DNA from 2 places in the Kitasatospora sp. NBC_01287 genome. Region 2 is predicted to be linked to the other one. Evidence: riboswitches for the same ligand, from Rfam matches in the RefSeq annotation. Region 2 holds a riboswitch; the other holds the start of a gene.
What was found. Region 2 has a riboswitch for glycine ahead of gcvP (aminomethyl-transferring glycine dehydrogenase). Riboswitches for the same ligand answer to the same signal wherever they lie in the genome.
Positions count from the first base shown of each region.

Region 1: it holds a riboswitch for glycine, as region 2 does, so the genes downstream of both, gcvT (glycine cleavage system aminomethyltransferase GcvT) here and gcvP (aminomethyl-transferring glycine dehydrogenase) in region 2, are expected to answer to the same signal.

Region 1 covers NZ_JAPEPB010000001.1:3,411,194-3,418,149, forward strand. Annotated here, with positions in the region: gene OG455_RS14235 (ABC transporter substrate-binding protein) at 1-81, opposite strand, end outside; gene OG455_RS14240 (ABC transporter permease) at 146-1,138, opposite strand; gene OG455_RS14245 (enhanced serine sensitivity protein SseB C-terminal domain-containing protein) at 1,586-2,392, opposite strand; gene OG455_RS14250 (enhanced serine sensitivity protein SseB C-terminal domain-containing protein) at 2,566-3,396, opposite strand; glycine riboswitch at 3,549-3,653, shown strand; gene gcvT (glycine cleavage system aminomethyltransferase GcvT) at 3,803-4,933, shown strand; gene gcvH (glycine cleavage system protein GcvH) at 5,036-5,416, shown strand; gene glyA (serine hydroxymethyltransferase) at 5,493-6,761, shown strand.
Region 2 covers NZ_JAPEPB010000001.1:8,333,248-8,340,203, forward strand. Annotated here, with positions in the region: gene OG455_RS35630 (DNA polymerase IV) at 1-602, shown strand, start outside; gene OG455_RS35635 (MFS transporter) at 794-2,281, opposite strand; gene OG455_RS35640 (PRC and DUF2382 domain-containing protein) at 2,624-3,700, opposite strand; glycine riboswitch at 3,869-3,974, shown strand; gene gcvP (aminomethyl-transferring glycine dehydrogenase) at 4,207-6,956, shown strand, end outside.

The DNA of each region.
Region 1 (6,956 bases), 4.9 Mb from region 2:
GGCGCTGCTGGAGCAACCGCTCACCACCAGCGCGGCGGTGGCGGCCACCGCGGCCAGGGCGAGGGTACGAGATCGGCGCATAGCTGGATCAACCCCTTGGGAGTGCTGGTCTGGGCCAGGGAGGGAGGTGAGGGATGGTCGGAGGTCAGTTGCTGCGCGGGTCGAGCGCGTCGCGCAGCCCGTCGCCGAGCAGGTTGAAGGCGAGCACGGTGACGAAGATCGCTAGACCCGGGACCACCATGTACTCCGGGTCGACCTGGTAGTACTTGATCGCGTCGTTCAGCATTCCGCCCCAACTGGACTGCGGGGGCTGGATACCGACACCGAGGAAGCTGAGCGCCGCCTCGAAGAGGATGTTGGTCGGGATCAGCAGGGTCGAGTAGACCAGGATCGGGCCGACCAGGTTGGGCAGCAGCTCCTTGAAGAGGATGAACGGGCCGCGGGCGCCCAGGCTGCGGGCCGCGAAGACGAACTCCCGCTCGCGCAGCGAGAGCGTCTGGCCGCGCACGATCCGGCCCATGTAGGGCCAGTTGAAGAAGCCGATCACGAAGATCAGCACGCACAGGTGCAGCGGCAGGCCGTGCAGTCCGAACGCGCCGCCCTGCAGCGAGGCCGAGATCGAGATCGCGAAGAGCAGCAGCGGGAAGGCCAGGAAGGTGTCCATGATCCTGCTGATCACGGTGTCGACCCAGCCGCCGTAGTAGCCCGCCACCACGCCGAGCACGGTGCCCAGGGTGTTGGAGAGCACGGTCGCGCCGAAGGCCACCAGCAGCGAGACCCAGGAGCCCTCGATGATCCGGGAGAGCAGGTCGCGGCCCTGCAGCGGGTCGACGCCCAGCGGGTGGCTCAGGCTCATCCCGCCGAAGGAGCCCATTGGCAGGCCGCCGAGGTCGGCGTCCAGCAGGTCCTGGTGCAGCGCGTCGGGGCTGAGCCCGAAGAGCGATTCGATCGGCTTGGCCAGTACGGCCAGCAGCACCAGCAGGATGACCACCACGCCGCCGACGACGGCCGCCTTGTCGCGGCGGAAGCGCAGCCAGGCGATCCGGCCGAGCGAGCGGCCCTCGATCGCGGTGGGGGCGGAGACGGCGGGGGCGGGGTCGCCCGGGGCGGCCGTGGTGGTGTCGGTGGGTGTGGTCATGGGCAGTTGGCGTCCCCTCGCCGACGGTTGTCGGCCCATGGGCAGCGCGGAGGCGGGCATGGCGGTGTCAGGTCCTGGTCAGAGCCGACGAGCCATACCACCCGAGCTGCTCGGCTGGTGCGGTGCGCAGAACTCTCGCCGCTGGCAGCAGCGCCGCGCCAGCCCTGCCCGGTGAAGGATGCCCAACTGTGATCTACCGTTGTTCATGATCGGTAAACCTGACGGATGATCAACGGCCAACTGGTGATGAGCGGTTCGCCGACGAACCGCCCGGGCGGCGCCGAGGGCGCGCGGGGGTGCGAGCGGAGGCGTCCGGGAGCGGGGCGGGGCGCAGGTCGGCGGCCCAGCGGGCGGCACTCAGCGGGGCGGGACGGGGCTCAGCGGGGCAGCGCTCAGCGAGGCGAGGCGGGGCTCAGCGAGGCAGCGCTCAGCGCGGCGGCGCGGTGTCTAGCGGCCGGGCCAGGGCTGCTGCGGCCACCCGGGCTGCGGCGGCATCGAACTGCCGTACGGTCCCTGCGGATAGGCCTGCGGCTGGTAGGGAGCCGGGTACGGCGCCGGAGTGGCCTCACGGTGGTAGAACGGCCGGCCGTTGGCGCGCAGCCACAGCGCCACCGGGTCGAAGTCGTCGCTCATCGCCACCGTCGAGACGGCCAGCCCTGGCGGCGCCTGCGCGATCGCCCGCTGCATCAGCGCGCGCACCGCCTCCACCGCGGGCGGCGAAGTGTCGTACAGCTCAAGACCGATCGCCAGGTACGCCTCGCCCACCACCGGACGCACCCAGGCCCGGCGCAGCGCCCGGACCGGGCGCACCGAAGGGGCCTGGTGGGCCAGCAGACCGTAGAAGCCCTCCAGCCCCGGCAGTTGGGGATCGCTCAACCGCAGCGGCCCGGCCGGCAGCCGGTCGAGGCCCGCCGCCACCCGGCGCAGGTCGGCCCAGGGCACGCCGACCCCGCCGCCGGGGGCGTGCGGGTTGAGCCACAGGCCCCAGCGGGTGCGGTAGAGCGCGGCGGCGATCTCCTGGCCGCTGATCACCTCGTGGGCCCGGCCCCAGCCGCTGGCGGCCAGTTGCTCGGGCGAGGTGGCGGCGGGGGCGTAGCCGTGGCCGCCGATGTCCATGTTGCCGTACTGGGCGTCAGGGCTGCCCGGGGTGCCGTGCCAGAGCAGCATCCAGACCCGGCCGGCGGCGAGCTCGCGCAGCAGCTGCTCGTAGGCCTCCCAGCGCTCGGGGCCGACCTCGCGCAGAGCCCGCTCCAGGGCACCGGGGTCCGCGCCAGGGGCCGGACCCCAGGGCCCCGCGCCACCGCCTGCCGCTCCCGTCGTCACCGGTCCCCACTCCCGTCCTCGCCACCGCGCTCGCCGCGCGTCGGGCGCCACCCTACGGGGCGCGGGTGACACCCGTCATGCCGACGTGCGGGTGGCCGGGGCCGTCAGCCCCGCTCGTAGAAAGGTCGTACCCGCTGCAGCAGCCAGTCCACCACCGGGTCGGCCGCCAGGTCCAGCAGCACCATGTGCACCCCGCCCGGCAGCGGCGCCACCCCCAGCGCCCGGCCGAGCGCCGCGTTGGCGGCCGCCGGGTCGGCGGGCGCCACCGGGTCCAGCTGGACGCCCACGAACAGCACCGTCGCCTCGCCCTCCACCGAGGCCAGCGCCCGCCGCGCCGTCAGCACCCCGCCCAGCGCGGCCAGCTCGGCCCGCACCGCCTGCAGGAAGGCGAGCGGCTCCTCGGCCGGCTCCGGCTCGCGCAGCGCCACCCGGGCGCCCTCGGGCAGCCCCGCGCCGCCCGCGCCCGCCCCCGCCGCGCCGGACTGCTCCCAGCGCCGCTCGCGCGGGCCGCGGCGCAGCTCGGCCACCCCCTGCGGTGGCACCGGGATGCCCACCGGCGCCTCGGGGTTGACCGCGATGCCGATGCCCAGCGGCAGGCCGCGGGCGAACTCCCAGACCGGCGCGACGGCGCAGGACAGGCCGGGCGCGTGCCGCAGGAACTGCTCCTCGGAGGAGAAGACCGGCACGTAGGGCGCGCCGGCCAGCTCGATGGTGGGCAGGTCGAGCGCCACCCCGGCCGGGTCGCCCCCGGCGGGCAGCGGGATCCAGACCTGGCTGCGCGCCAGCACCTCGACCACCCGGGGCGTGGCACCGGGATCGCCGATCGCGGCGGTGAGCACCTGCTCCAGCTCGTTGGCGGGCCAGCCGCTGCCCGCCGGTGCCTGGCCGGGCTCGGCCCACCCGGGCCCCGCCACGGCGTACCCCTCTGTCTCCATCCGCCCCTGCCCCGCTTCTCACGCAGTGTGCACACGGTGTGCGCGGTGGAAGCCTACCCACCCCGCCCCCTCTCCCGTGGGTCGCACAGGCATGCCATGATGTGCCCGTCCGCGTCGTCCGTTCGCGCGGGGAAAACTTCATACTGGCCGCTCGAACCCGCGCGGGAGAGTCCGGAGGTGCCGCAGTCGGCACGGACCGGCGCCGAAGGAGCAAGTCCTCCCCGGAATCTCTCAGGCACCCCTACCGTGTGGGCGAGGCGAATCTGGAAAGTGGAACACGGCCGTGCCGTGCGCCCACCCACGGTGCAAGCCGCGTCATCCTTGACGCGGTGAAGCTCTCAGGTTGTGACGACAGACGGGGAGACTCCACCCCCGCATGTCCTCATACACGACCGGGAGTCTCATCATGTCCCCCCGCCTGACCGCGCTCGACGCCCTGCACCGCTCGCTCGGTGCGACCATGACCGACTTCGCCGGCTGGGACATGCCGCTGCGCTACGGCAGCGAGCGCGAGGAGCACCTCGCGGTGCGCACCAAGGCCGGTCTCTTCGACCTCTCGCACATGGGCGAGATCACCGTCTCGGGCCCGCAGGCCGGTGAGCTGCTGGACCACGCGCTGGTCGGCTTCATCTCGGCGCTCGGCGTGCTGCGCGCCCGCTACACGATGATCTGCCGCGAGGACGGCGGGATCCTGGACGACCTGATCGTCTACCGGACCGCCGAGGACGAGTACCTGGTGGTCGCGAACGCCTCCAACGCCCAGGTGGTGCTGGACGCGCTGACCGAGCGCGCGGCCGGCTTCGACGCCGTGGTGCGCGACGACCGCGACGCGTACGCGCTGCTCGCCGTGCAGGGCCCGGAGGCCAACGGCATCCTCGCCTCGCTCACCGACGCCGACCTGCCGGCCCTGAAGTACTACGCGCTGCTGCCCGCCACCGTGGCCGGCAAGCAGGTCTGGCTGGCCCGCACCGGCTACACCGGCGAGGACGGCTTCGAGGTCTTCAGCGCCCCCGCGGACGCCGAGCACCTGTGGAACGCGCTGACCGAGGCGGGCTCCGCCGCGGGCCTGGTCCCGTGCGGCCTGTCCTGCCGCGACACGCTGCGCCTGGAGGCCGGCATGCCGCTCTACGGGCACGAGCTGGACACCTCGCTGACCCCCTTCGACGCGGGCCTGGGCCGCGTGGTGCGCTTCGACAAGACCACCAACGGCGGCGAGTTCGTCGGTCGCAAGGCGCTGGAGGAGGCGGCCGCCAAGGCCGAGTCGAACCCGCCGCGCAAGCTGGTCGGCCTGGTCTCCGAGGGCAAGCGGGTACCGCGCGCCGAGTACGCGGTGGTCGACGCCACGGCCGGCGGCGAGGCCGCCGCGATCGGGCGGATCACCTCCGGTGCCCCCTCCCCCACCCTCGGCAAGCCGATCGCCATCGCCTACGTGGACGCCGCCTTCGCGGCCCCCGGCACCGCGGTCGCGGTGGACGTGCGCGGCAAGCACGAGCCGGTCGAGGTCGTCGCGCTGCCGTTCTACAAGCGCGCCCGCTGAGCCCGCGCCACCGCGCCTGCTTCAATCTGCTGACCGTTCGCCGACCGTCCGCTCGGCGGACCGTTTCGTCACACCCGCTTCCGATCCTGGAGAATGACCATCATGAGCAACCCGCAGCACCTGCAGTACAGCAAGGAGCACGAGTGGCTGACCGCCGCCGACGCGGACGGCGTGTCGACCGTCGGGATCACCGAGCACGCGGCCACCGCCCTCGGTGACATCGTCTACGTGCAGCTGCCCGAGGTCGGCGACACCGTCACCGCCGGGGAGACCTGCGGCGAGCTCGAGTCCACCAAGTCCGTCAGCGACCTGTACTCCCCCGCCACCGGCGAGGTCGTCGAGGTCAACCAGGGCGTCGTCGACGAGCCCGCCCTGGTCAACTCGGCCGCCTTCGAGGGTGGCTGGCTCTTCAAGCTGAAGCTCTCCGAGACCCCCGGGGACCTGCTCAGCGCCGACGAGTACGCCGCTTTCACCCAGTCCTGACGGACGCGTGCGGGCGGTCGCAGCGCGGCGGCCGCCCGCCCTTGGTCCCCGCCCAGCCCCACGGGAAGACGCCACCATGACGGTTCTCAACCAGTCCCTGCACGCACTCGACCCGGAGATCGCCGCCGCGGTCGACGCCGAGCTGCACCGCCAGCAGTCCACCCTTGAGATGATCGCCTCCGAGAACTTCGCCCCGGTGGCGGTCATGGAGGCCCAGGGGTCGGTCCTGACCAACAAGTACGCCGAGGGCTACCCCGGCAAGCGCTACTACGGCGGCTGCGAACACGTCGACGTGGTCGAGCAGATCGCCATCGACCGGATCAAGGCGCTGTTCGGCGCCGAGGCCGCGAACGTCCAGCCGCACTCGGGCGCGCAGGCCAACGCCGCCGCGATGTTCGCGCTGATCCAGCCGGGCGACACCATCCTGGGCCTGAACCTGGCCCACGGCGGCCACCTGACCCACGGCATGAAGATCAACTTCTCCGGCAAGCTCTACAACGTGGTGGCCTACCACGTGGACGAGCAGACCAACCTGGTCGACATGGAGGAGGTCGAGCGCCTGGCCAAGGAGCACCAGCCCAAGCTGATCATCGCCGGCTGGTCCGCCTACCCCCGCCAGCTCGACTTCGCCGAGTTCCGCCGGATCGCCGACGAGGTCGGCGCCTACCTGATGGTGGACATGGCCCACTTCGCCGGCCTGGTGGCCGCGGGCCTGCACCCCTCCCCGGTGCCGTACGCGGACGTGGTCACCACCACCACCCACAAGACCCTGGGCGGCCCGCGCGGCGGTGTGATCCTCTCCAAGGCCGAGCTGGCCAAGAAGATCAACTCCGCGGTCTTCCCCGGCCAGCAGGGCGGTCCGCTGGAGCACGTGATCGCCGGCAAGGCGGTCGCCTTCAAGGTCGCGGCCTCGCCGGAGTTCAAGGAGCGCCAGGAGCGCACCCTGGAGGGCGCCAAGATCCTGGCCGCCCGCCTGCTCCAGGACGACGCCACCGCGGCGGGCATCTCGGTGCTCTCCGGCGGCACCGACGTGCACCTGGTCCTGGTCGACCTGCGCAACAGCCAGCTCGACGGCCAGCAGGCCGAGGACCGGCTGCACGAGGTCGGCATCACGGTCAACCGCAACGCCGTCCCGAACGACCCGCGCCCGCCGATGGTCACCTCCGGCCTGCGGATCGGCACCCCGGCGCTGGCCACCCGCGGCTTCGTCGCGGAGGACTTCCGCGAGGTCGCCGACATCATCGCCGAGGCGCTGCTGCCGGGCTTCGACGAGGCCAAGGCCGCCGCACTGAAGGCCCGGGTCACCACCCTGGCCGAGAAGTACCCGCTCTACCCCGACCTGTAGGACCTGTGGGACCTGTGGGCCCTGTAGGACCCGCAGGACCGTAGGTCGCACCGCGGGCGTGGTCGGCGTCACCCTCACCGACCACGCCCCCGCACCGGGGCACCGCGCACACTGGAACGTGAGCCGGTGCCCCGCCGCACGCTCCGAGACCCTCTCCCGGGCGACCAGCCCTCCGCCTCCGGGCGACCAGCCCCT
Region 2 (6,956 bases):
TGCGGCGGTTCGACTTCAGCACGCTGACCCGCTCCGAGACGCTGCGCGGCCCGACCGACGACGAGCGGGTGATCGCCGCCACCGCGCGGCGCCTGGCCGAGCAGGTCAACCTCACCGGCGGGATCCGGCTCCTCGGGGTCGGCGTCTCCCAACTGGCGGAGTACACCCAGGAGGACCTCTTCGCCCAGGCGGCAGCCGAGGCGGAGGCGGACGCCGCTGCCGCTGCCGCTGCCGCGCACGAGACAGCGGCAGCGGCAGCCGAGGCCGCGGGCCCGTCCGGTGCGGGCGCCGGGTCCGAGTCGGCGGCGCAGGTCGCCCCCGGGGAGCCGGGACCGTTCGCCACCCCGACCGCCGCCGCCGACCAGCCGGTGCGGCCGCGCCTCTGGATGCCGGGACAGGACGTGTGGCACCAGGAGTTCGGCGCCGGCTGGGTGCAGGGCAGCGGGGTCGGCCGGGTCACGGTGCGTTTCGAGACGCCGGACTCGCCGCCGGGGCGGGTGCGGACCTTCGCGGTGGACGACCCGGCGCTCACTACCGCCGACCCGCTGCCGCTGCGGCCGCCGGGCGCTGGTCAGCAGCCTGGCGCGGGGGCCGATCCCTAGAGTCCTGGGGGTCCTGGGGGGTCCTGGCCGGCTGATTAGCGCGCGGGCAGCCCGGCGGTGAACCACGGAGCGCGGGTCGTGGAACGTCGAACATCAGGTACCGAACGCCGATCGCCCCGTCCGAGAAGTCGGGCGGGGCGATCCGCGGGCGGCACCGCCGATCCCTGGCGGCGCCGCCGGCTGGCGCCTCGTCAGGCGCCGGTCTTGGCGGGCTGCGCCGCGTCGCTCGGCTGGGCGGCCTGGGCCACCGGGGTGGAGCGGCCGGCGGTCCGGATCGCGAACGGGACGACGGCGGCGACCAGGCAGATCACCGCGGTGATCCAGTAGGCGTGCTTGTAGGCGTCCAGGGTCGGGATCTGGACCGGCAGCGGGACCGGGAACTTCATGGTGGACCCGGTCAGGATCGCGCCCAGCACGGCGGTGCCGATCGCGCCGCCGACGGTGCGCAGCACGGCGTTCATGCCGTTGGCGATGCCGCTCTGCTCGGCCGGCACGGCGCCGTTGATGAAGGCCGGCATGGCCGCGTAGGCCATCCCGACGCCGAGGCCGAAGAGGCCGGCCGCGAAGTAGACGTCACCCTCGGCACTGTGCCGCAGGGCCAGGTAGACCATGGCGACGCCGCCGAAGAGGCCGCCGAGCACCAGGGGCAGGCGCGGGCCGCGACGGGCGATCAGCATCGCGCCGAGCGGGGCGGCGACCATCGAGCCGGCCGCGGAGGGCAGCAGCAGCACACCGGCGTGCAGCACGCTGGCGGTGAAGCCGTAGTGCGCGTACTTCTCGGGGGTCTGGGTGAAGTTGCTGATGACCAGGAAGGAGCCGTACATCCCGAAGCCGATCAGCAGGCCGGAGATGTTGGTGAAGGCGACGGCCGGGCGGGCCATCATCTTCATGTCGACCAGCGGGTGCTTGACCTTGACCTCGATGACGCCCCAGATCAGCGCGACCACCGCGGCGACGGCGAACAGGCCCAGGGTCTTGGTGGAGGTCCAGCCCCACTCGTTGCCGCGGCTGACCGCGATCAGCAGGGCGGAGAGCCAGCCGGCCAGTGTGATGGCGCCCAGCGGGTCGGCGCCGCCGTTCTTGTCGACCACCGGGTCGTTCGGGACCCGGACCATCACCAGGGCGGCCGCGATCAGGGCGAAGACCAGGCCCATCCAGAAGATCGACTTGTAGTCCCAGTGCTCCAGCAGCACGCCGGTGGCCACCAGGCCCAGGCCGCTGCCGACACCCATCGAGGCGCTGATCGCGGCCACGCCGCCGGTGACCTTCTCACGCGGCAGCTCGTCGCGCACGATGCTGATCGCCAGCGGCAGCACGCCACCGCCGGCGCCCTGCAGCACGCGGGCGATGATCAGCAGGGTGAAGGAGTGGGTCACCACCGCGAGCCCGGAGCCGAGCACCAGGCCGGCGAGCGAGATCAGCAGCATCGGCTTGCGGCCGCGCAGGTCGCCGAAGCGGCCCAGCAGCGGGGTCAGTACGGCGGCCGAGAGCAGGTTCGCCGTCATCAGCCAGGTGATGTCGGAGCCGGAGACCTTCAGCTCCAGCGCCAGCGACGGGAGGATCGGCACGACCGCGGTCTGGATCACGCTGTAGGCCAGCATCGCCAGCACCAAGGCGGGCAGCACCCGGGCACTGCTCGGTTTCACGGCCGTGGCGGCGGGCTTGGCTGCCTCACTCACGGTGGCTCCTTCAGGAACGGGCTCCAGCGGCTCTGCAGCTGCTTCAAGCCAGCGATAGTCAATGAACTGAAGTAACCATGCCCAAAGTGCTTCAGTATGTCAAATATCTATCGCTGAACCTTTGGCGCGGTCGACCTGCCGGGTCATCGGCCGACCGGTCGCACGGCCCACCGGACGGCCGGTCTGCCGGGTCATCGGCCGACCGGTCGCACGGCCCACCGGACGGCCGGTCGCACGGCTCGTCGCACGGCTCACCGGCGGGCTGGAACGGCCGAAGGCGCGCTGGTCAGAACCCTTGATCGGGGGTCCTGGCCAGCGCGCCTCCAGGGGCGGACGAGCCGTTCAGTGCTCGCGGCCGCCGTGCTCCGGCGGCATCGCCGGCCGGCTGGGCGGGGTCGGCCCGGCCGCGTCGGGCGAGGTGCTGTCGTGGATCTCCACCTGCTCGCGGCGCAACTCCTCGCGGATCACCTTCTCCTCGGTGTACCGCTCGACCACCAGTCGCACCCGCTCCAGCGGTGCGACGTACTTGCGCACCGCGGGTCGCTCCTCGCGCAGCGTGACCTCCTCCACCCCCTCGGCGATCTCCTGCGCGGTGAGGGCGGCCTGTTCCGCTTCGCTCACCGGCACCCGCTCGACCCGGACGCGCTCGCGCACCACCTGCACCCGCCGCTCGACCGGCTCTGTCACCACGTACTTGCGCAGCCGGGCGGTGCCCAGCACGTGCCATTCGTTGGTGATCTCCAGCCGCTCCTCGCGCAGGGTGAGCTCGATCGGCCCGGGCGGCGGCGAGGTCGCCGGTGCGTGCGCTGCGCCGGCCTTCTGGGGCGCGTGCACCGGGTCCGGAGTGGGCGGCGGGACGGGAGCGGGGTGCGGATCGATCGGCTTGTCCAGGCCGATGGTGGTCGGGGCCGCCGTCGGTTGGGCGGTCAGCTGGGTGGCGGGGCCGGCCGTGGTGCCGCCGGACCGCGCGGCCGAGGTGCTCGCCGCGGCGGCCGCCGCCATCGGGGCGCCCGGGCCGGAGCCGGATCCGATGCCGAAGTCGAGGTCCTGAGCGGCGCCCGAGCCGTTGGCCGGCGCCCCGCTCCGCTCGGTCGGGCGGCCGTTGTTCGGCGAGTCGAGCCCGTAGTAGCGGTAGAGCTGCAGCTCCTGCGCGGGCGACAGGTGCTGGCCGACGCCGAAGTCCGGTGACTCCTTGATCAGCGACTTGTCGTAGGGCACCCGCAGTTCCTCGCCGGAGAACTCGCTCGTGGTCAGCGGGACGAAGGCGTCCCGCCCGAAGATCCCGGTCCGCACGGCGGCCCATTCGGGTTCGCCGGTCGCGTCGTCGAGGTAGACCTCGTCCACCGTGCCGATCTTGTCGCCGTTGCGGTCGACGGCCTTGTGCCCGATCAGGTCTCGGGGGTCGATGTCGGTCTGCACGCTTTCCTCCATTAAGTTACTGTCTGCGATTCACACCAAAAGGCACAAAGCGGACCGGGGCGAGCCGAGCGCGGCCGTCCGTGCGCGTACTGCGCCATGTGGGGGAGTGGATTCGCTCACCTGGGCGGCTGCCGCGCAGGTCCGCGCTGGTACCCTGGGCGCGACCGCCGAACCCGCTCGGGAGAGTCCTCACCCTTGGAAACGCAGGGGAGTGAGGCGCCGAAGGAGCAAACCCTCCCCGGAATCTCTCAGGCATCCGTACCGTGTGGGATAGGTCACTCTGGAAAGCAGGGCAGGACCGCCGGCGAGGGAGCTGGCGGGGACCACCCTCACCGACGGTGCAAGCCGACGGGGCCCCCGCCCCGTGCGGGCGAAGCTCTCAGGTCCCGATGACAGAGGGGGAGGCCTGTCGGGCTCGCCCGTCCAGGCTCATCCGCTTCCCCACGGCGGCGAGTCCTGAGGCGTGTGTGCCCCCGCCGGTCCGTGACCAGGAGGCCTCGACCACCATGACTGCCCAGCCGACCGCCGGTCGTCCCCGCAGCGCTGCCACCCTCGCCGAACTCGAAGCGGCCAGCCCCTTCGAGTCCCGGCACATCGGCCCCGACTCCGCCGCCCAGGAGAAGATGCTGGCGCAGGTGGGCTACGGCTCGCTCGATGAGCTCTCCGCCGCCGCCGTCCCCGAGGCGATCCGCAGCATCACCGGCCTGGACCTGCCCGAGGGCCGCTCCGAGGCCCAGGTGCTGGCCGAGCTGCGTGAGCTCGCCGCCCGCAACGAGGTGCTCACCCCGATGATCGGGCTGGGTTACTACGGCACCTTCACCCCGCCGGTGATCCTGCGCAACGTCATGGAGAACCCGGCCTGGTACACCGCGTACACCCCGTACCAGCCGGAGATCTCGCAGGGCCGCCTGGAGGCGCTGCTCAACTTCCAGACCCTGGTCTCCGACCTGACCGGTCTGTCCACCTCGGGCTCCTCGCTGCTCGACGAGGGCACCGCCGCCGCCGAGGCGATGGCGCTGGCCCGCCGGGTCACCAAGGTGAAGGGCGGTGTCTTCCTGGTCGACGCCGACACGCTGCCGCAGACCGTCGCGGTGATCAGGACCCGCGCGCTGCCCACCGGTGTCGAGGTGGTCGTCGCCGACCTCTCCCAGGGCATCCCGGCGGAGATCGCCGAGGGCGGTGTCTTCGGCGTGCTGCTGCAGTACCCCGGTGCCTCCGGCGCGGTCCGCGACCTCGCTGCCGTGATCGAGCAGGCGCACGGACTGGGTGCGATCGTCGCGGTCGCCGCCGACCTGCTCGCGCTCACCCTGCTCAAGTCGCCCGGCTCGCTCGGCGCCGACATCGCCTGCGGCACCTCGCAGCGCTTCGGTGTGCCGATGGGCTTCGGCGGCCCGCACGCCGGCTACCTCTCGGTGCGCGCCGAATACGCCCGCTCGCTGCCCGGCCGCCTGGTCGGTGTCTCGGTGGACGCCGACGGCCACCGCGCCTACCGGCTGGCGCTGCAGACCCGCGAGCAGCACATCCGCCGGGAGAAGGCCACCAGCAACATCTGCACCGCCCAGGTGCTGCTCGCCGTGATGGCCTCGATGTACGCCGTCTACCACGGCCCGGACGGTCTGGCCGACATCGCCCGCCGGACCCACCGCTACGCCGCCGCGCTGGCCGCGGGCCTGCGGGCCGGCGGTGTCGAGCTCGCCCACGAGGCCTTCTTCGACACCGTCACCGCGAAGGTCACGGGTCGCGCCGCCGCCGTGCTGGCCGCCGCGCGTGAGGCCGGGGTCAACCTGTACCAGGTGGACGCCGACACGGTCTCGATCTCCTGCGACGAGACCACCACCCGCGAGCACCTCGCCGCCGTCTGGGCCGCCTTCGGCGTCGCGGGCGTGGACGCGGACGCGGTCGCCGAGACGCTCCCGGCCGACCTGCTGCGCGAGGACGAGTACCTCACCCACCCGGTCTTCCACAGCCACCGCTCGGAGACGGCGATGCTGCGCTACCTGCGCCGCCTCTCGGACCGGGACTACGCGCTGGACCGCGGCATGATCCCGCTCGGCTCCTGCACCATGAAGCTCAACGCCACCACCGAGATGGAGGCGGTCACCTGGCCGGAGTTCGGCCAGCTGCACCCCTTCGCCCCCATCGACCAGGCCCAGGGCTACCTGACCCTGATCCGTCAGCTGGAGCACCAGCTGGTCGAGGTCACCGGCTACGACGCCGTCTCGATCCAGCCGAACGCCGGCTCCCAGGGCGAGTTCGCCGGCCTGCTGGCGGTGCGCGCCTACCACCACGCCAACGGCGACACCCAGCGCGACGTCTGCCTGATCCCGGCCTCGGCGCACGGCACCAACGCCGCCTCCGCCGTGATGGCCGGCATGCGGGTGGTCGTGGTCAAGACCCTGACCGACGGTGACGTGGACGTCGAGGACCTGAAGGCCAAGATCGAGCAGCACCGCGAGCAGCTCGCCGTGCTGATGGTCACCTACCCCTCCACCCACGGTGTCTTCGAGACCCAGATCACCGACATCTGCGCCCTGGTGCACGAGGCCGGCGGCCAGGTCTACGTGGACGGCGCCAACCTGAACGCCCTGGTCGGCCTCGCCAAGCCGGGCAAGTTCGGCGCGGACGTCTCGCACCTGAACCTGCACAAGACCTTCTGCATCCCGCACGGCGGCGGCGGCCCGGGCGTCGGCCCGGTCGCGGTGCGCGCGCACCTGGCGCCGTACCTGCCCAACCACCCGCTGCAGTCGGAGGCCGGTCCGGCCACCGGTGTCGGCCCGATCTCGGCCGCCCCGTGGGGCTCGGCCGCGATCCTGCCGATCTCCTGGGCGTACGTGCGGCTTATGGGCGGCGAGGGCCTCAAGCACGCGACCCAGGTCGCGGTGCTGAGCGCCAACTACATCGCCAAGCGGCTGGCCCCGCACTTCCCGGTGCTCTACACCGGCCCCGGCGGCCTGGTGGCGCACGAGTGCATCATCGACCTGCGCCCGCTGACCAAGGAGACGGGGGTGACCGTGGACGACATCGCCAAGCGCCTGATCGACTACGGCTTCCACGCCCCGACCATGTCCTTCCCGGTGGCCGGCACGCTGATGATCGAGCCGACCGAGTCCGAGGACCTGCACGAGATCGACCGGTTCTGCGCCGCGATGATCGAGATCCGCGCGGAGATCGAGAAGGTGGGCTCGGGCGAGTGGGCCGCGGACGACAACCCGCTGCGCAACGCCCCGCACACCGCCGCCGCCCTGGCCGGTGACTG